One region of the Verrucosispora sp. FIM060022 genome, then DNA from elsewhere that is predicted to be linked to it. Evidence: riboswitches for the same ligand, from Rfam matches in the RefSeq annotation. Region 1 holds a riboswitch; each other region holds the start of a gene.
What was found. A riboswitch is a leader RNA that binds a small molecule or an ion and turns the genes downstream of it on or off. The one in region 1 is predicted to bind cyclic di-AMP.

Region 1 (7,024 bases):
CACGCCGGGTGTCCCGCGCAGCAGGTGACTGCTGGCGTCGATGTCGCGACGTCCGCACTCGTGCACCCGGAGATGGTCGATCATCATCACGTCGGGCCGGTCCGTACGCAGCCGGTCGAGCATGGCCGCGATGGTGCCCGGCGGCAGCCAGTCGTCACTGTCGACGAACCAGACGTACTCGCCGGTGGCCACGTCCAGGCCCGCGTTGCGCGCCGGCCCGAGACCGCCGTTCCTCTCCAGGTGCAGCACCCGCAAGCCGGGGTGGTCGGCGGCGTACTCGCGCAGCAGTTGTCCACACCCGTCCGGCGAGGCGTCGTCGACCGCGATCAGCTCCACCGCCGCCGTCTCGTTCGCGGGCACGTCCTCGCGAATCGAGTCGAGGCACTGACGCAGGTACGCCTCGACGCCGTAGACCGGCACGACGATGCTCAGCAGCGGCGCTTGCGTCGGCTGATTGACCACGCCGACACCCTCGACCGCCCGGATGGACAGGACGGGAACCAGACATGGCCGGCAGCGGTGAAGCGATTGAACAGCGTGACAGCGTACGGTCACCGATCACCCGACGAGTGGATCGATCAGTCAGCGGGTAGGGTGCCCGACGGGCGACGCCGGATGGCCCCGGCAGCCGATCGGAACGGGCCAACCGGCCCTGGGGAGGAGAGACGCGTGCCGCCGACGCCGGAGGTGCCCGCATGACCAGCGCACCGGTGGCGGCACCGCCGGGCTCCGCGACCGACCGGGCCCTGGCCAGCCGGCTACCGTCGTTGACCGGGCTGCGGTGGATAGCCGCGCTGCTGGTCTTCGGCTTTCACGCCGGCACCATGCGGATCATCGCCGAGCCGGATTACCAGGCGGTCGTCGGCAAGGTCTTCACTCTGGGCCTGTCCGGAGTGCAGTTCTTCTTCATTCTCAGCGGCTTCGTGCTGGTCTGGTCGGCCCGACCCGGCGACTCCCGGCGGCGGTTCTGGCGGCGCCGGTTCGCCAAGATCTATCCGAACCACGTCCTGCTCTGGGCGTTGGCCATGGGGGCCGCCGTCTGGTTCGCCGATCCGATCAACCCCGTCGCGGCGCTGGAGAACCTGTTCCTGATCCAGGCCTGGGATCCCCGTCCCGGGTACTTCTACAGCGTCAACAACGTGAGCTGGTCGCTCTCCTGCGAGCTGTTCTTCTACCTGTGCCTGCCGCTGGTCCTGCCACTGGTACGCCGGGCCCGGCCCTGGCAGCTGTGGGCCGTGGTGATCGCCGTACCGCTGCTGATTCTGGCGTTGTGGCCCGCCCAGACCCTGGTGCCGGAGCAGAGCCGATGGTGGTTCACCCAGGTGTTCCCCCTGGTCCGCTCGCTGGAGTTCTGGATGGGCGTGGCCGCCGCCGAACTCATGCTGCGCGGGCGGTGGCGGGGTCCCGGCCTGCCCCTGGCGAGCCTGATCTTCGTGGGCACCTGGGTGGCCGCCGCCGAGTGGATCCGGGCCGAGTTCTGGGCGGCGCTGCTGGCGGCGGCGTACGTCCTGGTCATCGCCGCGGCGGCGGACGCCGACGTGCGGGGGCGGCGCTCCCCGCTGCGGTCGCGCCCGATGGTCTGGCTCGGCGAGGTCTCGTTCGCCTTCTACCTGGTGCACGTGTTCGTGATCATGACGATTCTCCGGATCACCGGGGACTGGGGGACCGGCCTGCCCGGCTGGTGGGGCCCGGCCGCCGTGATCGGCTTCCTGGCGCTCACGCTGGGGCTCGCCGCACTGGTGCACCGCTTCGTCGAACAACCGATGATGCGTCGCCTGGCCCCGCGCCGGTCCCCTCCCGCTGTCCATCCTGGACGGTGAGCTCACTCCGCTGACGCGCGGCGCTCCGGGTGACCCGAATCAGGTTCTTCGCTGCGACACGCCCGGCGGCAGTGCGGCCCGCGGGACCTGACGGTAGCGTGGCAGCGTGCTTCCGATCGTCCCCACTCGTCCTCCTCTGTGGTGGTTGGCGCGTCGGGTGGCACGGCTGCTGACCGGATTCGCTGTCGCCGCCGCGTTCGCCGTCGGCGCCTGGACAATGCCCGCACCCGCCGCCCATCCCGGTGATCTCGGCCCAGCGGCGGGCCCTGCCGGGCAGCCCAGCATGGTCAGCTTCGCCCCGCCGACCGAGGCGTTGGCATCCGACCGGTGCGCCGCGATCCCGCCGACAGCCGATGGACTGGCGAGTGGCGACGACGACCGCCCCGGCGCTGGCGCCGCGACGGCACCGGTGCCGTCGGCGCGGACCGACCAGGGCGTCGACCTGGCTGGCGCGGCTGCCGACGATCAGCCTCCTGCGGTGGACACCTCGGGTCTGCGGTGCGGCCGCGCCCCGCCCGGCGCCTGATTCCCGCCCATACCGTCGGTTGACCCGGACGGCCCTCTGCGATCGGGCCCCCACCGTGGGTGTCCTGCCGCGCTCCACCACCCTGACGATCCGCCGCTACCCGGCGACCCGCCACCGGCGGCACCCCGGGCCGCCACATCCGCTTCCGTGAGGTATCGACATGGAGAAGACCGTTCTCTACCAGTTCCTGATCGACGCGCCTCGGGCCGCCGCCATCTGGTCGGTGTTGCTGGTGCTCGCGCTGGGCGTGCTCACCGCGCTTGTCGCCCGGCCCGAGCCGGTCCCGCCGACCGACCGGACCCCGGACCTCCCGGACCACGACGATGTCGCGGACCAGCGTCGCTACGCCGGTGAGGTCGCCGTCGCCGCGGCGGGCGCCGCGCAGAACGCCGGCCGCCGCCGGGCCGCATGGCACCGCGCGCAGACGGAACTCGACCGCGCCTGGGCCGCGTACGACGAGGCGGAGGCCGCCGCCCGACGGCTCGCCGCCGCCACCGTCTGGCCCAGCCCCGGTACGCCCCGGACCCCCGCCGAGTACGCGGCTCGGGAGCGCTGGCTGCACCACGCCGCGATGGCCGCATACTGGCGCGGCGACCTGACCGGGCGGCAACTCGCCGACGCGCTGGCCCACCGGGCCGGCTGGGATCCCCGACGGCACCCCGCCGAGCAGGAGATCTTCCTGGCCCGGGTGGTACGTGACGGCCGCCTCGCGGCCTACCAGGCGGCCGCGCAGCAGGAACGCGACGCCTGGCGGGCCGCGGAACTCGCCGCCGACGCCGCCCGCGCGCTCTCCACCGAGGCGTACGCCGCAGCGCAGCGGCTACGGCCGAACCCGCTGCCGGTGCCGCGCCGGGTGGTCGTCGGTCGGCCCGCAGCGACCCTGCGCTGGCGGCCGGCCCGGGTGGGATGAGCCGTCGCGACCACGCCGGTTCAACAACAGGTGGGCCGAAATTCGGTGACCCCGGTCACAGTAATTGCCGAATCGGTCAACGTGGGTCAGACGTCGAAGTGGGGCGCAATGTGCGGGGACATTGTGAACGTCCGGTCCGGTTACCGCCCCGACAGGGATGTCCGCGAGCGCTGTCCCATTGAGCGACGACAGTTCCGCGATACCCGAAAATAATCGCACCGGACCAGGTTTAAGCAGGTCAGGGCAGGCTTGGCAGGAGCGATACCGACCAGTAGTGTCGCCCTGTCCGGTGCGGTAAATGATCGCAAGTGGCGACGCCGCGCCGACCCGCTCAATCGTGATCACACGAACCGGGGAACCACTGCACCACTTGGGGTGAATCCGTGAGCCACGGCTCGCGGTAGGGCGATCTTCCCGCCCGAATCCGTCAGCTAACCCGGTCGGCGGTGTCGGAAGGAGTTCCTGTCCTCGTGCAGCACAATTCGATCCCCCCGATATTCCCCCGCCTCCACGGCACCGTGGTGCCTGCGCTCGCCGGTCCGCTCTCCGCAGCCTGAGCCAGGCCCACCCGTCCACCCCTCAGCCCGTGGAGGATCTCGTGAAGCACACCCTCAAGCGTCAGCTCCGTAAGCTGGCCACCGAACGCCCCTATCAGCTTCTCGCCACGTCGGCGGCGGCCCTCGTGCTGGCCACCGGCGCCGGTGCCCTGGTCGCCCGGACCGACGACAACCTGGTCGACGCGCCCACCGCGGCCGCCGTGGCCGAGCTGCGCGACGACAGTGCGGCCTCCCGTTCCCTGGCGCGGGTCGCCACCGCCCCCAGCAGCGCCGCTCCCAGCAGTGCCGACCCGAGCAGCGCCGCCCCCAGCAGTGCCGCGCCGAGCAGCGCCGCCGCCTCGCCGTCGGCGCGGGCCGCCACGGCGGACCCGGACGTGGCCAGTAAGAAGGCCGCCCCGAAGCCGCCGGCGGAAAAGGTGCTGTCGTACGACTACCAGGCCCAGATCAACGGTTACTACTGCGGCCCGGCCGCGGTGCGCAACGCGCTGAGCGCCGCCGGCATCGAGCGCGGCCAGGAGACCCTCGCCGCCCAGCTCGGCACCACCTTCGCCGGCACCAACTCGGCGTACGACACCACTCGGGCGCTCAACGCCGCGGTCAAGGGCGAGCCGTACAAGACCACGATGATCCCCGGTGGCGCGGCGACCCCGGCCCAGATGGACCAGCTCCAGGCCGATGTCGTGGCGGCCATCTCCGACGGGCGTGGCGTCGTGGTGAACGTCGCCGGCAGCGTCGTGGACACCGCCGGTGGCTGGCACTCCTTCCCCGGCGGCCACTACGTCGCCGTGGTCGGCTACGAGGACGAGGGCCGGATGGTGAAGATCGCCGACTCGGCCGACGCGTCGTACTACTCGTACTGGTTGAGCACCATCGACCTGGCCAACTGGGCTGCCACCCGGGGCTATTCGTCCTGACTCCTGCTGTTCGTGCCGGGCGCCGACCCTTCGGGGTCGGCGCCCGGTGTCGTATCCCGGTCGCGGCTCTCGCCGACCGGCCCGGGCGGTGGCAGACTGCCCGACATGATCACGGAGTCGGGTGAGCGGGGCAGCGCGCCGGTGTTGTTGCTGCTGCACGGGATGGGTGCCACCGGCGACGTGTGGCTGCCCTGCGCACCGCTGCTGCACCAGCGGTGGCCGGGACGGTGGATGGCCCCCGATCTGGCCGGTCACGGCGCGTCACCCCCGCTGCCGGCGTACTCGTTCGCCGCCCTCGCCGATCAGGTCGCCGCGAGCCTGCACCCCGGCGACCGGGTGATCGTGCTGGGCCACTCGCTCGGCGGGGTGGTCGGGCTGGCGCTCGCCGCCGTGAGCCGGGCGGTCACCGTCGACGCGGTGGTCGGGCTCGGCATCAAGGCGGTGTGGTCCCCGGCGGAGTTGTCCCGTGCCACGGATCTGGCCGCCCGCCCGGTCACCTGGTTCGACAACCGCGACGAGGCGGCACGCCGCTACCTGCGGGTCGCCGGGCTGGCCGACCTGCTCAGCCCGGAGGATCCCGCCGTGGCGGCCGGATTACGGCAGGAAAACGGCCGGTGGCGGTTGGCGATGGACCCGAGCGCCTTCGCTGTCGGCGAGCCCAACCTGGGTGCGCTGCTGGCCACGATCGACGCGCCGGTCCTGCTGGCCCGTGGCGAGCACGACCCGATGGTCACCGACGCGCAGCTCAAGGAGTACGGCGTACCGGTGGTGACGCTGCCCGGGCTCGGCCACAACGCCCACGTGGAGGACCCGGCGGCCGTGCTGGCTCTGCTCGACGCCGTACGCTGACCGGGCTGCCGTCACGGAGGCGTCCGGTCAGGGCGCTGGCGGTGCTCAGGTGGCGGGGGACAGCGGCGAGTCGCTGGCGGTGCGGGGAGTCGGGGCGGACCAGGACGGGTCGAGCTCGCGCCGGGCCGCCGCCAGGAACGCCTCGGCGTACGTCTCGGCCGGGAAGTCGCCGAGGTATCGGCGACGGGTGGCCCACCGGACCCCGGCGAGCGGATCGGTCTGGAGCAGCTGCGTCAGCACCTCGTCGAGATTGACCATGTCCCGGCGCAACACGTAACCGGAAGCGGCCAGCGGGAACCGTTCGAGGAACCGGTCACCGTCGGCGCCGGTGTCGGTGACCGCGTACGGCTTGCCCGAGTACAACCAGTCCGACACCACCCCGGAGACGTCGGAGATCAGGGCGTCCGCGCGGTTCACCGACTCGGCCAGGGTCAGCCCGCTCGCGGCGGCACCGAAGAGGTGCTGACGGCCGGTACGTGCCCGGTCGGCGGCGAGCAGGTCGTGCAGCCGCGCCAACTGGCGGGCCGAGGTCGGATTCTGCGTGGTGTAGGGGTGCGGCCGCAGGATCACCGTGGCACCCCGGTCCAGCAGCCGCGACAACAGTCCTTCGGCCACGCCCAGCGAACAGTAGTCGGCGTCGGCGTGGTGCCCGGTCCAGGTCGGGGTGTAGAGGACCGTCGGGTTCGGCCGGGGGCCGGTCGGGCCGGTACCCACCTCGATCGCCTCGACCTGGGGGCGGCCGACCACCACGAACTTGTCGGCCGGGATGTCCACCCCGGCCCGGGCGTACCGGTCGATGGCCGCCTCGCCCGCGACGAAGATCCGGTCGAAGATCGCCGACACCGGGTTGGCGCTGGAGGCCTTGTCGCTGTCGCCGTGGTGCAACTGGATGTGGGTGAGCTGGGTGAAGCGCAGGCAGTGGCTGTTCTTGGCGCCGTGGTTGACGTAGAACGCCGCGCGCAGGCTCGGCACCAGCACCTCGTCCATGTTGCGCAGGGTGGGGCAGTAGAGCACGGGAGCGGTGGTCGCCGCCGCGATGACCGGCAGCGCGTCCGGCTCCCGCAGCATCACCACGAACGGCCGTCCGATCCGCTCCAGGTACGGCAGCCACATGGTGACCTGGTACTCGGAGCCGGGCGGGGCGGAGAAGTAGAGCAGGAACTCCGGCTGGTGCCGGCGGAGCTCCCGGGTCACCGGGGAGCCACCGGAGGCGGGACGCATCCGTCGCTGGACCAGTTTGACGGCGACCGCACCGACGGCCCCACCGGCCAGCAGGCTCGCGGCCAGGGCGACGACGGCGGGCAGCGCCGCCAGTGCGGCCAGCGCCAACACCGCGAGCAGGGCGGCCACCAGGTCACCGAGGCGGGCGGTGACCTGCGGCACCCAGGTGCGTACCGGCAGGTTGGCGGCGCGCAGTTCCAGGTGCCCCGCGTCGCGCAGCGGGCCGG
Region 2 (7,024 bases), on a different contig from region 1:
CGCAGGGCCGCCCCGGCGGTGCGCTTGGAGCGAGCCTCGAAGTACCGGCCGGCGAGGATGAACGCGGTCACCCCGGCCGCCGCCTCCAGGTAGATGTTGCCGGCACCGTCGGTACGGCCGATGTCGAAGCTGAACGGGTGGGTCATGCCCGGCGTACCGGCGGTGCCGAGGAACAGCGCCCACACCGACCAGCCGAAGGCGGCCAGGGTGCCCACCGAGACCAGGGTGTCCATGGTCGCGGCACCGTGCCGCAGGTTCACCAGGGCGGCCCGGTGGAACGGCAGCCCGCCGTAGACCACGACCGGGGCGGCCAGCACCAGCGACAGCCACTGCCAGTAGGTGAACTGCCAGGCCGGCACCATGGCCAACGCGATCACCGGCACGGTCAGCGCCACGGATACCCACAGTCGGGTACGCAGGCTGCGCAACTCGTCCACCGGCTCGTCGGTGGTCGCCGGTGCGGTGGCCGGCGCGGGCAGGCTGGCCCGGTAGCCGGTCTGCTCCACCGTGGCGATCAGGTCGTCCGGGGTGACCGGCGCGTCGTAGGAGATGGTCGCCTTCTCGGTGGCGTAGTTGACACTGGCCTGCACGCCGTCCAGCCGGTTCAGCTTCTTCTCGATGCGCGCGGCGCAGGAGGCGCAGGTCATCCCGCCGATCGACAGCTCGATCCGGCCGGTCGCGGTGGGCAGCGGTCTGCTGGTGTTCATCGCTGGTCCCGTCAGTTGTGCTCGTGTCCGGGGGTGCCGTGCTCGTCGGCGATGACGCCCTCCGGGCTGGGGATGGCACCCGGGTCACCGACGTGCACGGTGAACTCGGCGGTGCGTACCACCCCGTCGTGTCGGAAGTCGAGATAGAGCCGGTACGCCCCGGCCGAGGGGAACTCGGCGGCGAAGCGCACCTGTGGCCCGGGTGCCGTCGACCCGTCGCCCGGCCCGCCCTCGGGGTGCACGTGCAGGTAGGCCAGGTCCCCCTGGCGTAGTGCGACCAGGTGGCCGTACGCCCCCAGGTACGGTTCGAGATCGCGGACCGGCACCCCGTCACGGCTGACGGTGAAGGTCAGGGTGGTGTTGCCGCCCGGCTGGGGTGTGCCGTGGAAGTCGACGGTGTAGCCGTGGACCGTGCTGCTGCTGGCCGGGGCGGGCAGGGGTCGCTCGGTCAACTCGCCGGGCACGGTCACGTCTACCCCGAGGGTCAGCGGCTCGCCGCCGGTCGGGGTGAAGTCGGCGAACGCCCGCCACACCCCGGGTGAGTTCACCGGCGAGGCGACCCGCCAGGTGCCGTCGGCGGCCAACTCCGGGTGCACGTGCTGAAAGCCGGAGAGGTCACGCCGGGCGACGATCAGGTGCATCGGCTTGTCGTGCGTCACCTCGTACCGGGTCACCGGCTTGCCGTCGGGCCCGCTGACCCGGAAGGCGAACTCACCCTCGGGGGCGGCGACCGGAACCAGGGTGTAGCCCCGGTCGGAGACGAGCAGCCCGCCGGGCAGGTGTCCGGCGGCTCCCGATGCGTCGTGCCCGCCCGTCTCCTGCCCGGGTGCGGCGGTGCCGTGCGGGCCCGCGTCATGGCCGTCGGCGACGACCGGGGCGGCGGGGCCGGTCACCTGGCCGACCCCGTACGCCGCACCGAACACCGCCGCGAGGCCGAGCGCGAAGCCGGTGAGCTTCGTCGCTGTGTTCATCGTTGCACCTCGGTTTCCGCCGCCGGTCGTCTCAGGCGCCGAGCAGTTCGTATCCGGCCTCGTCGACGGCCGCGCGTACCGCGTTCTCGTCGAGCGGCTGCTCGCTGGTGACGGTGACCCGGCCGGCGGGCAGGTCGACCGTCACGTCGGTCACGCCGGGCAGCGCACCGACCTGGTTGCTGACCGCGCCGACGCAGTGTCCGCAGGTCATGCCCTGCACCTGGTAGGTCGTGGTGACCATGGGGCTTCTCCTTTTCCGCCTGGCCCGGCCGAGGGGCGACCGGTGCCACGAACATACCCGAGGGGGGTATCTCCAACGCGACCGTAGCATACCCCCTGGGGGTAGGCTATCCTCGTGCTCATGACCACACCGACGCCGATCCGCGGCTACACCGCCAGCAAGGACCAACTGCTCGCCCGGCTGCGCCGCGTCGAGGGCCAGGTGCGCGGCGTCGAGAAGATGGTCGACGAGGATCGCTACTGCATCGACGTGCTCACCCAGATCTCCGCCATCCAGGCCGCACTCGACAAGGTCGCCCTCGGCCTGCTCGACGGGCACGCCCGGCACTGCATGCACGAGGGGGCCGCCGAGGGCCGCGCCGACGAGATGGCCACCGAGATGATGGCCGCCGTCGGCCGTCTGATGAAGCGCGGCTGACCCACTCTCCGGCCCACCCGTCGACCACCGCCCGGGCTCACGAACCGCCGACGAACCCCACGCGTCCTGCGATCCGTTCCTGGGCTGGCTACCATTCGCACACGATGGCCTGCCGACATCCGCGCCTTCCGGCCCACCGCGCCGCCGGACGCGCACCCGCACCGCCGCCGCTGCCCGGCGACGACGACGGCCGCCCCGGCACTCACCGTACGCAGCGGCTCCGCCACGTTCCGGCCGCCTCGGCCGCCCACCGCGAGAGTCGTACGGTCGGGCTGAACCGACTCGCCCGCCGACACGTACTCCGCTGAAGAAATCGTTGGGAGACTATCGAATGGGCGCCGATCACAGCCGTGCCGCTCCGCCCACCCCACCCGGGGTGCGGCGGATCCTCATCGTGACGGTGGTCCCCCTCTTCCTCGCCACGCTTGTCGCCGCGCTGGTGCTCTGGCCCCGCGACGCCCCCCGCCCGGAGGCCGGCGACGACCTGCCCCGGTACCACGGCACGGTCACCCGGGTGGTGACCGAACCCTGCCCGCCCAACCCCGCGGTGCCGGAGGGCACCCCGACGACGGCCGGTGGCCCGTGCGGCACCGTCACGGTACGGGTACAGGACGGCCCGGACGCCGGCCAGCACGTGGACACCCCCATCCCGGCCGGGCCGGGCGCACCCTCGGTCAGCGTCGACGACGATGTCATCCTGGTCTCGTTGATCGACCCGGAGGACCCGGCGATCAGCACCTACAACATCGCCGAGCACCAGCGCGGTACGCCACTGATCTGGCTGGGGGTGCTCTTCGCCGCCGCCATCGTCGCCTTCGGACGACTGCGTGGGCTGGCCGCCCTGGCCGGCCTGGCGGCCAGCTTCGCCATCCTGCTCACCTTCGTGCTGCCCGGCATCAGCGCCGGTCAGCCGCCGCTGGTGGTCGCCATCGTCGGCGCCGCGTTGATCATGTTCGTGGTGCTGTACCTGACGCACGGGGTGTCCGCGCAGACCTCGGTCGCCGTACTCGGCACCCTCGGCGCGCTCGTACTCACCGGGTTGCTCGGCCTGGCCGCCACCAACGCCACCCACCTGACCGGCTTCGGCAGCGAGGACGCCACCACCCTGTCGATGTTCCGGGGCGACGTCGACCTGCACGGCCTGCTGCTGGCCGGCATCATCATCGGGTCACTGGGCGTCCTGGACGACGTCACGGTCACCCAGGCCGCAGCGGTCACCGAGTTGGCGCACGCCAACCCGAACATGTCCCGCCGCGAGTTGTACCGCTCGGCGACCCGGGTGGGCCGGGCGCACATCGCCTCGGTGGTGAACACCATCGTCCTGGCGTACGCCGGCGCGTCGCTGCCGCTGCTGCTCCTGCTCACCGCCGACTCCCGCGCGCTGGGTCAGATCGTGACAAGCGAGTTCCTCGCCCAGGAGATCGTCCGCAGCGTGGTGGCCACGCTCGGGCTGATCGCCGCCGTACCGCTGACCACCGCCCTGGCCACGGTGGTGACCACCGCCGGACGGCGCCGCACCGGGGCGAACGCGGCACCCGGAGCACCCGACGACGTGGCCGTCGCCCAGCCGCGACCGGCGACGGACCGGGCCGAGACGCTCCAGGCCCTCAGCACACCGCGTCCCCGTCACACGCCCCCCGCCACCCGTTCGGAGTGGCCCGAACCGGACAGGAGCACCGACACCCCATGGTGACACTCCTCAACGTGAGCACGCCGACCGAAAGGATCGACAAGCGTGTCACTCGTCACCCAGTGCGATTACGAAATGACACATCTTGCCGGGTTCGGCGCGTAGAGGACCAGACCGACCGTCGGGTAACCTCACTGCCGGTCACCGCCGAAGGCGCGCACCGGCGCCTGCGGTGCCACCGCCCAATCGCCACCAGGCGAGCCGGGAACCCAGGTACGTGGGGTGAATCCGCACCAGCGGTAGGGGCCACTTCCGTCCCGAACCCGTCAGCTAACCCGGTCGGCGGTCGATGGAAGGGAAGACAGTGACGGCACCCCTACGCCGCTGGTTGACGCCCGTGGTGGCCGTGTTCGCCGCGTTCGCCGTCTTCGCCGGCCCGCTGCCGGCGGCGGCTGCGCCGAAGCCCCCCAAACCGGCCGGCCATGACGACGACCCGCCGATGCTCAACGAGCTGATCGAGGCGACGAACCGGGACTACACCAAGGCCAAGTCCAAGCTGGAAAAGTCCAAGAAGAAGCAGCTCAAGCTCGCCGTCGAGGTCCGCCGCGCCGAGGCGGACCTGGACGCCCTCGCCCCACAGGTCGCCGAGATCGCCACCCAGTCGTACCGGACCGGCCGGGTGGGCGCGATCGCCATGCTGTTGCAGAGCAACGCCCCCGACTCGTTCATCCACCGCGCCGCCGCGCTCGACGAGTTGAACCTGGTCAACAGCAAGAAGCTGGGTGAGGTCAACGCGGTCAAGCGCCGCGCCGAGACGGCCAAACTGGCGCTCGACGCCGAGGTACGCGAGCAGCAGAAGCTGACCAACGACATGGCCCGCAAGAAGAGCGACGCGGAGAAGTCGCTCCGCCTGGTCGGTGGCGTCGGTCTCACCGGCGGCCTGGTGGCCGCCACCTCTCCGGTCGCCCGGCCCGGTCCCAACCGGGCAGCCGACGGCGGCTGGAAGCCCGAATCGTGCAACCAGAACGACCCGACCACGTCCGGCTGCATCACGGCGCGCACCCTGCACATGTACAAGGAGGTCAAGCGCGCCGGTTTCAACCGGTTCGTCGGCTGTTACCGACCGGGTGACAAGTGGGAGCACCCCAAGGGCCGAGCATGTGACTGGTCGTTGCAGAACAGCGGTTTCCGGCCCTGGTACAACAACGACACCCGGATCTACGGCAACAACCTGGCCGCGTTCCTGGTCCGTAACGCCGACCGGTTGGGTGTCTATTACGTGATCTGGAACCGGCAGATCTGGTTCCCGGCGACCGGCTGGAGTTCCTACAGCGGCCCGTCGAACCACACAGACCACGTGCACGTCTCGATGTACTAGCGCACGTCCGGTATCACTTCGAGGGCCGTCCCGCCGTCTGGTGGGACGGCCCTCGGTCCGTCGGCTGACGCCCTCGGCGGCCCGGCGGGTGCCGTCAGGTGCCTCTGTCGGGCCGGCACTCGCCGTCAGGCGGCGGACGCGACCTCGGCGACCAGCTCCGCCGGTTCCGCAGCCACCGCCCGGACCTCGCCGGCGGCCAGCCGATACGACATGCCGACCACCGCGCAACGCCCGGCGGAGACCTCGGCGGCCAGCATCGCCGACGATCCCAGCATCGCCGTCACGGTCTGCGCGATGTGAATGTCGACGATCTCGTTCAGGTCGTTCACCCCGGCGGCCTGCGCCTGGCGCAGGCTGGGCACCACGGCGTCCACCACCGCACCCAGGTGACCCGTGGGGGCCGCGCCGGTGGCCAGTGCCGCCCGGGCCGCCTGCACGGCACCGCAGGAGTCGTGCCCGAGCACCACCACCAGCGGCGTACGCAGCACCGACACCGCGTACTCGACGCTGCCCAGCACCTCCGGGCCGACGGTGTGCCCGGCGGTACGGACCACGAAGAGGTCACCCAGCCCGCGATCGAAGATGATCTCGGCGGCCAGCCGGGAGTCGGAGCAGCCCACGATCACCGCAAACGGATGCTGCTCGCCGGCGACGGCAGCGCGACGTCCGGCGTTCTGATTGGGATGCCACGCCGTATCGGTGACGAACCGCCGATTACCGGCCATCAGTTCGGCAAGCGCCAGCTGCGGCGCGCCCGGAAGATCCGCGGTGAGCAGTTCCCGCTCCGGCCGCAGCTCTGTTCCGATCGGTCCGGGTCGACTCATCCGGCGCCCCCTCGCTACTCATGCGATGCCTGGTCATCCCGGGCCGACGCTGGTCACGGGCTGGTCCAACGGTCACACGCAGCGCAAGCCACGTCAAGGAATGCGTGATATGGATTTCAGGTATCCCCGGACGCTTGCGCTCCGGGGCCGAGCGGGTGCAGGGCCCGATGGCATAGCCCGAAAAAGCTGAAAGGCCCATACGATGGGCGACATGGCAACGACAGGCGAGCGGGAGAACGCCCGTAACTGGACTTTTCTCACCAACCACGGGCACGTACTGCTCGCCATCGCACGCAACCCCACCGCCCGGCTCCGCGACGTCGCCGACGAGGTGGGCGTGACCGAACGGGCCGCCCAGGCCATCGTCGCCGACCTGGAGGCCGAGGGTTATCTCCAGCGCACCCGCGTCGGGCGACGCAACGAGTACACCCTCAACCCGTCCGGTCGATTCCGGCACCCCGCCGAGGCTGATCGCCAGGTCGGCGACCTGCTGGCGCTGTTCACCGAGGAGCCAGTGGCCGGCACCACGTCGTAGCCCGGATCCCTGCCGGACATCCGTCTCGCGCGTGGTGGCCTTCGCCACCCCTGAACGAACGGGCCGCTGCGGTTGTCCCGCAAGGGCGATAGGTTTGACCGCGTGCCGAGTCTCGCGTTCACCCGTCCACTGTGGTCGGTGACGCGCTGCCCGCTGGCGGATCTGGCCCGCCTGGCGCTGACGGCACTCATCCTGGCCGTCGGCCTCGGCGGCATCACGACCACCGGCCTGCCCGACGGCACCGCAGACCTCCCGGCCGCCCCGCCCGCCGCCGCACTGCCCAACCGCCCTGGGGACGCCCCCGCGACCGCCCGAGCCCTC
Region 3 (7,024 bases), on a different contig from region 1:
TGATCGGGATCCGGTGCCGGGCACGACAGGGCAGGTCGGCACCGCATCGGCAGACACGCCGCCAGCGCTGCCAGGACCACACCGGCCGATGCCGCCGCGCGAACGTCAACGCGGTAGCGGAGAGATACTCGTCGTACGAGACGCGCCGCACGTAACCTCCCTCGCCGCTCCGCCGTCCGACCGGCGACCGCTCAACGCCGTCCATAACGCCACCGCTGCTCCGGCACCGCCCGGGTGATCTCCTCCGCCGGTATCCGATCCGCTTCAGCCCCGGCGAGCAGCCGCCGCCTCGCCGCCTCCCGCTCTGCTGCCTGGATCTGCTCGCCCCGACTCATTGCCGGGTTGTCGCCATCACCTGGCATCCCCACCTCCGTCAGCAGAAGAACAGCGGCAAGCTCGATCGCCGAGTCCGTTCCACAATGACGTCGAGATGTCACCGACTGCGACGGCACAAGACCCGACAAACTGACCACATACCCGGCGACATTTAGGCGACATACCGCTATGGTTGGCGCTCATGACCGTCCCGAACACCGCCCTGCGCGCTGTCCGCACCGGCATGCGCATGAGCCAGGACGACTTCGCCCGCGCGCTCCAGGCCGCCGGCCACCGTGTCGGCGAGCCCAACGACGCCAACAAGAGACTCGTCCAGCGATGGGAGTCCGGCGCGATCACCGCGCCACGACCGGTCTACGCCCGCGCGCTGGAGGTCGTCACCGGCCTACCCATCTCGCTACTCGGCTTCGCCGCCGTGCCCAACGGCAATGTCGCCGACGATCAACACGGCGGCCACGACTTGACATCTCCGATGTCCGACCTGGCCACACCGACGCCAAGCGCCAGGACAGCGACGGTCCACAGGTCCTACGAAGGCGTCTGGCTCAGTCGCTACCAGTACTACTCCAGCGGCCGGGGAGATTCCTTCGCCGGGCAGCACTTCCTGGTCATGCTCCAGCACGGAGACCGACTGACCGCGCGCAGCCTGCCCGGCTCGGCCTCATCGTCTCTGTCGCTCGACCTCACCGTGGACGGTGCCGTGGTCACCGGAACGTGGGTCGAGCAGACCGACCCGGCCGGCTACTACCGGGGCGCCCGCTATCACGGCGCGATCCAACTACTCGCCGAGCCCACAGGTCGACGGATGGCCGGAAAATGGGTCGGGTTCGGCAAGGACATGGACGTCAACACCGGCCCATGGGAGCTCATCTTCCGCGACGCCTCCACCTCGAAGGCAACGCTGGACCGGTACAACACGTCAGCGGATTAGTGCGGCACAGTGTCATCCGGCGCGGTCGAGGCGGGTGGCGTTGTCGTACGACTCTCGGGCGTCGAGCAGTTCGTTCCAATGCTGCTCAGCCCACGCGCACGCGACCGCCATCGGTTCGAGCATGCTGCGGCCCACCGGCGTCAGCTCGTACTCGACATGCGGGGCGAGTTCGGCGTAGACCGTGCGCTTGACCAGGCCATCGCGTTCGAGGGAGCGCAGCGACTGGGTGAGGACCTTCGGGGTGACGCGGCGCAGCGGCACGCGCAGTTCGGAGAACCGGCGAGGCCCATGCTCAAGGCAACGAATGATCAGCGCCGCCCACTTGTCGCCGAATCGGATCGGAGTGAGCGAGGACGGGCACAGCTCGTCGAACATGTCAGCGGGCAGGGGCTGCCTCATGGCCCCACGATAGCTGGTATCCCGGTGGTAACCATGGCCCTCGATAGCGTCGGCTGACTGGCCGGACGCACGGGCTCTGGCCCTGGTGAGAGGCATTGCTCATGAACATCGTGGTCTTCGGCGCGGGCGGCCGGGCCGGACGGCAGGTCGTCGCCGAGGCACGTCGGCGCGGCCACCAGGTCACTGCCGTGGTGCGCGACCCCGCACGCCACAACAACCTGGCCGACGTGCGAATCGTGGCTGGCGACGTTACGGACGCGGTGAGCATCGCGGCCGCAGCCGCCGGGCATGACGCCGCCATCAGCGCGGCCGTGGACCTGTCCGTGTCACCGCACGACTTCTTCACTGCCTCGTCACGCGCCCTGGCCACCGGGCTGGCGAAGGCGGGCGTGCGCCGTCTGGTGGTGGTCGGCCTCGCATCGATCATGCCCGGGGCGTCCGGCGCGGCCCTGATGGACGGGCCCGGCTACCCGAACGAGTACCGCTCCTTCTACCTTGGCCACGCAGCAGGCCTTGAAGAGCTTCAGACCTGCGACCTCGACTGGGCGTACATGGCTCCCGCAGGCGACTTCGATCACGAGGGCACGCGCACCGGCCATTACCGGCTCGCCGATCACGGCGATGCGGCCAGTCGGATCAGCTACGCGGACTTCGCGATCGCACTGCTCGACGAGATCGAGGCACCTCGCCACCACCGCGTCGCCTTGAGTGTTCGGGAGCTGTGATACCCAGGATTATCATGATCGTTTACCTTGAAAATCGAAGGCCCTGACCGGAACTCACGTCCTGATCAGGGCCTCTCGCGTGGAGCGGGTGACGGGAATCGAACCCGCACTGTCAGCTTGGGAAGCTGATGTTCTGCCATTGAACTACACCCGCAAGCGGGACCACTGTACCTGAGTCACTGCCCCCGTGCACCCAGGCACCCCGCTCGCCACCCGGACCGCCGAGGCGATCAACGACCGGCAAGAAGTTTCACCCCAGCAACATATGCCCATTCTCAAATCTATCGATGGGTTGTAACGTCTGCCCCACGTTTTCCGCACGGCGCGACACAACCCCCCGGTCGCGTCGACAGAAAGAGGTGGGCTTATGGGACTCCGTCCCGTCCTGCTGAACCGGCGCCTCGCCGGCATCGCATCGACGTCACTGGTCATGGCGCTCGGCCTGGTAACGGTGGGCGCGCTGCCGGCCGCCACCATCTCCGCCAGTCCGGCGATGGCCGCCGGGCACGCGCACGCCGACGAGGAGTGCGCGGAACCCACCGGCAGCGCGGCCCGGGTCCGCGGTGGCGGTGTCCTCGCGCACGACCCGAACGAGCTGACCAAGAGCCAGGTCCTCCAGCGGGAGGCCGAGTTCGCCGACCTGCTCCAGGAGCGGGCCAAGCGGGTCGGTCAGCGTAACCTCGGCACCCAGGCCGCCGCCGCGTCGGTCACCATCCCGGTCGTGGTGCACGTGATCCGGAAGGACACCACCCGCGCCGGCGGAAACATCCCCGACTCGATGATCCAATCGCAGATCAACGTGCTCAACCAGGCGTTCAGCGGGGCAACCGGTGGGGCGGCGACCGCCTTCGCCTTCCAGTTGCAGAGCATCAACCGGGTCACCAACACGTCGTGGTACCCGATCCGGCAGGGCACCACCGCCGAGCGGCAGATGAAGACCCAGTTGCGGGTCGGCGGCAAGAACACGCTGAACATCTACCTGGGGGCGCTGAGCAACAACCTGCTCGGCTGGGCGACCTTCCCGCAGACCACGCTGAACAGCATGGACGGCGTCGTGGTGCTGAGTGAGTCGCTGCCCGGCGGCACGGCCACCAACTACAACCAGGGCGACACCGGCACCCACGAGGTCGGGCACTGGCTGAACCTGTACCACACCTTCCAGGGCGGCTGCTCCGGCTCGGGTGACCAGGTCTCGGACACCCCGGCGGAGGCTTCCCCGGCGAGCGGCTGCCCGACCGGTCGGGACACCTGCTCCGCCCCGGGCCTCGACCCGATCACCAACTTCATGGACTACTCGTACGACTCCTGCATGTACCAGTTCACTCCGGGCCAGGCCAGCCGCATGATCAGCGCCTGGAACACCTACCGAGCCGCCTGACGCGAGCCCTTCGGCACGTACCGCCTCCGGTGCCGGTCCCGTTCGACGGGGCCGGCACCGGCTGGTGTCAGGCCGCGCAGCGGGCGCGGCGGGCGGAGTGGGCCGCCAACGACGCGGGCCGCTGCGCCTGCGGGGCGGTGGCTGTCGGATCGAGCCAGACCTGGACGGCCGGCGCCCCGCCGTGCTCGCCCGGCACGTCGGAGTTGGCGTGGCCGCGGCGGCTGAGCATCGCGACCTCGATCGTGAACTCGAACAGCCGCCAGTCGACCTGCGGCGCGGCGCGGGCGGCAAGCGCCAGGCGGGCCACGGTGGCGTCGTCGGTGACCGGCCAGGCCCGACCGGCGACGTACGCCTCGTCGTCGCTCTCCTCCGGCGGGAAGGAGTGCAGGGCATAGCGGCCGTCGCGTTCCAGGTCGCGCCGCTTCGGCGAGTCGATCACAAAGCAGTAGAGACCGTCGTCGGTGATCACCGGGGAGACCGGGTGCACCCGGGGCCCGCCGTCGGCGCGGACCGTGGCCAGGTAGCCGAAGCCCGGGCCGTATTGCTGCATGAGAAGGCGGATCTCGTCGGCGAGTCGAGGCTCGTCAGCGGCGAATTCGGACCAGGAAGCCATGTCGACATCTTATCGAACATACGTTCTAGACAGGTAGCGCGACACGCAGGTCAGCCATATCGGTATGGTGTGGCGATGCTGCTCTCCGACCGCGACCTGGTCTCCGAGATCAAGGCGGGCACGCTCGCGCTGGAGCCCTTCGAGCCCACGCTGGTGCAGCCGTCCAGCATCGACGTACGCCTGGACAAGCTGTTCCGGGTCTTCAACAACCACCTCTACACCCACATCGACCCGGCGACCCGGCAGGACGACCTGACCTCACCGGTCGAGGTGCCCGACGGCGAGCCCTTCGTGCTGCACCCGGGCGAGTTCGTGCTCGCCTCCACCCTGGAGGTCATCTCCCTCGGCGACCAGTTGGCCGGTCGACTGGAAGGCAAGTCCAGCCTGGGGCGCCTGGGCCTGCTCACCCACTCCACCGCCGGCTTCATCGACCCCGGCTTCTCCGGGCACGTCACGCTGGAACTGTCCAACGTGGCGAACCTGCCGATCACCCTCTGGCCCGGCATGAAGATCGGTCAGCTCTGCATCTTCCGGCTCTCCTCGCCGGCCGAGCACCCGTACGGATCGGCCGTCTACGGCTCCCGCTACCAGGGGCAGCGCGGGCCGACGCCGAGCCGGGCCTGGCAGAACTGGCGCACCTGGCCGACCCGCTGACCACGCCAACGCCAGGCCCACGCCTCCGGCAGGACCACGCCAACGCTAGGCCCAAGCTCAGTCAGGACCACACTCAGCCGGGTCGGCCGAAGCTGTGGATGGGGCTGGTGTCCATCCGTTTCATCTTCACCGGCTGACCGGCGCGGGAGGCGTGCACCACCCAGCCGTCACCCACGTACATGCCGACGTGGTGCAGATCGCGGTAGTAGAAGACCAGGTCACCCGGGCGTAGGGCGCTGCGGCTGACCGACGCGGTGACCTGACGCTGCCGGGCCGCGTTGTGCGGTAGCGCCACCCCGGCCCGCGCCCAGGCGGCCAGCATCAGACCCGAGCAGTCGTACGCGTGGGGTCCCTCGGCCCCCCACACGTACGGCTTGCCGATCTGGGCGCACGCGAACTTCACCGCCACCCCCGCCGGCCCGCCCGGATAGCCGGCCGGGCAGGGCGCCGGGCGCAGCGGGCCGCCGCCTCCATTGCCGTACGCCCGCAGCCGGAGCCGCTGCAACCGGTCGATCTCGGCGTCGATCTGGCGGCGCTTCTGCGCGAGCTCGGCCTCGGTACGGGCCAACTGGTCGATGGTGCGCTCCAGCCCGGCCTTGGCGGTGGTGAGTTCGTCGCGCAGTTCGCTCGCCTCGCGTACGTCCTGTTGCTGGAAGTGGGCGTAGCGGTCGAGCAGGCCGATCTGCTCCACGACCTCGCCGGGCGACCTGCTGTCCAGCAGGGCGTTGACGGCACCGACCGTGCCGCCCTTGTACGCCCGTGCCGCCAGCGCGCCGACCCGGGTCATCGCCGCGTCGACCTGCTGCTCAAGCGGTGCGATCCGAGCGGCCAGGGCGTCGGCCTCCCGGCGCTTGCCGGCGAGATCCTGCCGGGTGGCGTTGTGGCGTTCGATGAGTGGTTCGAGCCGGTTCCAGTCCGCGTCGATCTGGCGCTCGATGGCGTCGACCGTCGGCTCGGCGTGGGCCGCCGTCGCGCCGCCGGTCAGCATGACGGCGGTCGCGGACAGGGCGGCGAGTGCGGTGGTGCAGCGGTACCAGCGGGATCGCGGCGCAGCCGTCGTCGGGCCGGGCGTCGCCGGCCGTGCTGACGGTGGCCGCGGGGCATGGTGTGCCACCGGGCTCCGTACTCCTTCTTCCCGTACCGCCTACCGGGTTAGCTGACGGGTTCGGGCGGGAAGGGAGCGCCCTACCGCGGTGATCGCGGATTCACCCCGGGAACCTGGATCCCCGGCTCGCGCAAGCGACTCGGCGGTGTCGGACCGTTACCGCCCCTGGTGGACGGAACTGCCATCGGACCCGACGATTGCCCAGCGTAGGGACGATCCCCGTCGATACGCAACACATCCACACCATCACTCACGGTGCACAAATCCGACAACGAACAGGGCCCCCGGTCGCTTGACCGAGGGCCCTGGTGATGTTCCTGTCTGCTCGCTCAGCCGGGTCGGCGGAAGCCGGCGATCGGCATCGTGGTGATCGGGGAGACGTTCACCGGTTTGCCCGCTCTGGGTGCGTGCACCATCAGATTGTTGCCCAGATAGAGGCCGACGTGACTCAGGTCACTGCGGAAGAAGACCAGATCGCCGGGGCGGGCCTCAGACCTGGAAATGGCCTTGCCCTCGTTCCACTGCGCACCGGTGAAGTGCGTCAGGTAGATGCCGGCGGCCTTGTACGCGTACTGGGTCAGCCCGGAGCAGTCGAACGAGTTCGGGCCGGTGGCACCCCAGACGTACGGCTTGCCGACCTGGGCGCAGGCCACCTTGATGGCGGTGCGGGCCGCCGCGCTGACCACCCCGTTGATGGTCGGGCAGTTGGTGGTCTTGACCGTGGTCACCGGCAGCGACCGCTCAAGTTGCTTGATCTTGGCGTCGATCTGCTTCTTCTTCGCCGCGAGCTGCTTTTCCTTCGCCTCCTGGTCGGCGATCAGCGCGTCGAGCTTGGCCTTCTGCGTGTCGTACTTCTTGCGGACCTTCATCACGCTCTCGAGCT

Region 2: it holds a riboswitch for cyclic di-AMP, as region 1 does, so the genes downstream of both, EG812_RS13390 (coiled-coil domain-containing protein) here and EG812_RS18845 (C39 family peptidase) in region 1, are expected to answer to the same signal.
Region 3: it holds a riboswitch for cyclic di-AMP, as region 1 does, so the genes downstream of both, EG812_RS19490 (C40 family peptidase) here and EG812_RS18845 (C39 family peptidase) in region 1, are expected to answer to the same signal.

What each region holds. Positions count from the first base shown of each region.
Region 1 is NZ_RQIV01000006.1:338,928-345,951, forward strand. It holds gene EG812_RS18825 (glycosyltransferase family 2 protein) at 1-462, opposite strand, end outside; gene EG812_RS18830 (acyltransferase family protein) at 696-1,820, shown strand; gene EG812_RS18835 (hypothetical protein) at 1,978-2,346, shown strand; gene EG812_RS18840 (hypothetical protein) at 2,507-3,256, shown strand; cyclic di-AMP (ydaO/yuaA leader) riboswitch at 3,575-3,717, shown strand; gene EG812_RS18845 (C39 family peptidase) at 3,843-4,727, shown strand; gene EG812_RS18850 (alpha/beta fold hydrolase) at 4,833-5,576, shown strand; gene EG812_RS18855 (CDP-glycerol glycerophosphotransferase family protein) at 5,622-7,024, opposite strand, start outside.
Region 2 is NZ_RQIV01000004.1:16,235-23,258, reverse strand. It holds gene EG812_RS13420 (heavy metal translocating P-type ATPase) at 1-707, opposite strand, end outside; gene EG812_RS13415 (DUF8832 domain-containing protein) at 719-1,678, opposite strand; gene EG812_RS13410 (heavy-metal-associated domain-containing protein) at 1,710-1,919, opposite strand; gene EG812_RS13405 (metal-sensitive transcriptional regulator) at 2,040-2,336, shown strand; gene EG812_RS13400 (hypothetical protein) at 2,441-2,644, shown strand; gene EG812_RS13395 (YibE/F family protein) at 2,668-4,029, shown strand; cyclic di-AMP (ydaO/yuaA leader) riboswitch at 4,196-4,326, shown strand; gene EG812_RS13390 (coiled-coil domain-containing protein) at 4,331-5,344, shown strand; gene EG812_RS13385 (carbonic anhydrase) at 5,470-6,168, opposite strand; gene EG812_RS13380 (helix-turn-helix transcriptional regulator) at 6,371-6,703, shown strand; gene EG812_RS13375 (hypothetical protein) at 6,806-7,024, shown strand, end outside.
Region 3 is NZ_RQIV01000007.1:86,782-93,805, forward strand. It holds partial or broken gene EG812_RS30125 (hypothetical protein) at 1-155, opposite strand, end outside; gene EG812_RS29330 (hypothetical protein) at 192-362, opposite strand; gene EG812_RS19455 (helix-turn-helix domain-containing protein) at 509-1,267, shown strand; gene EG812_RS19460 (winged helix-turn-helix transcriptional regulator) at 1,280-1,666, opposite strand; gene EG812_RS19465 (NAD(P)-dependent oxidoreductase) at 1,768-2,391, shown strand; tRNA gene EG812_RS19470 (tRNA-Gly) at 2,472-2,545, opposite strand; gene EG812_RS19475 (zinc metalloprotease) at 2,759-3,769, shown strand; gene EG812_RS19480 (pyridoxamine 5'-phosphate oxidase family protein) at 3,837-4,382, opposite strand; gene dcd (dCTP deaminase) at 4,458-5,036, shown strand; gene EG812_RS19490 (C40 family peptidase) at 5,110-6,150, opposite strand; cyclic di-AMP (ydaO/yuaA leader) riboswitch at 6,163-6,296, opposite strand; gene EG812_RS19495 (C40 family peptidase) at 6,471-7,024, opposite strand, start outside.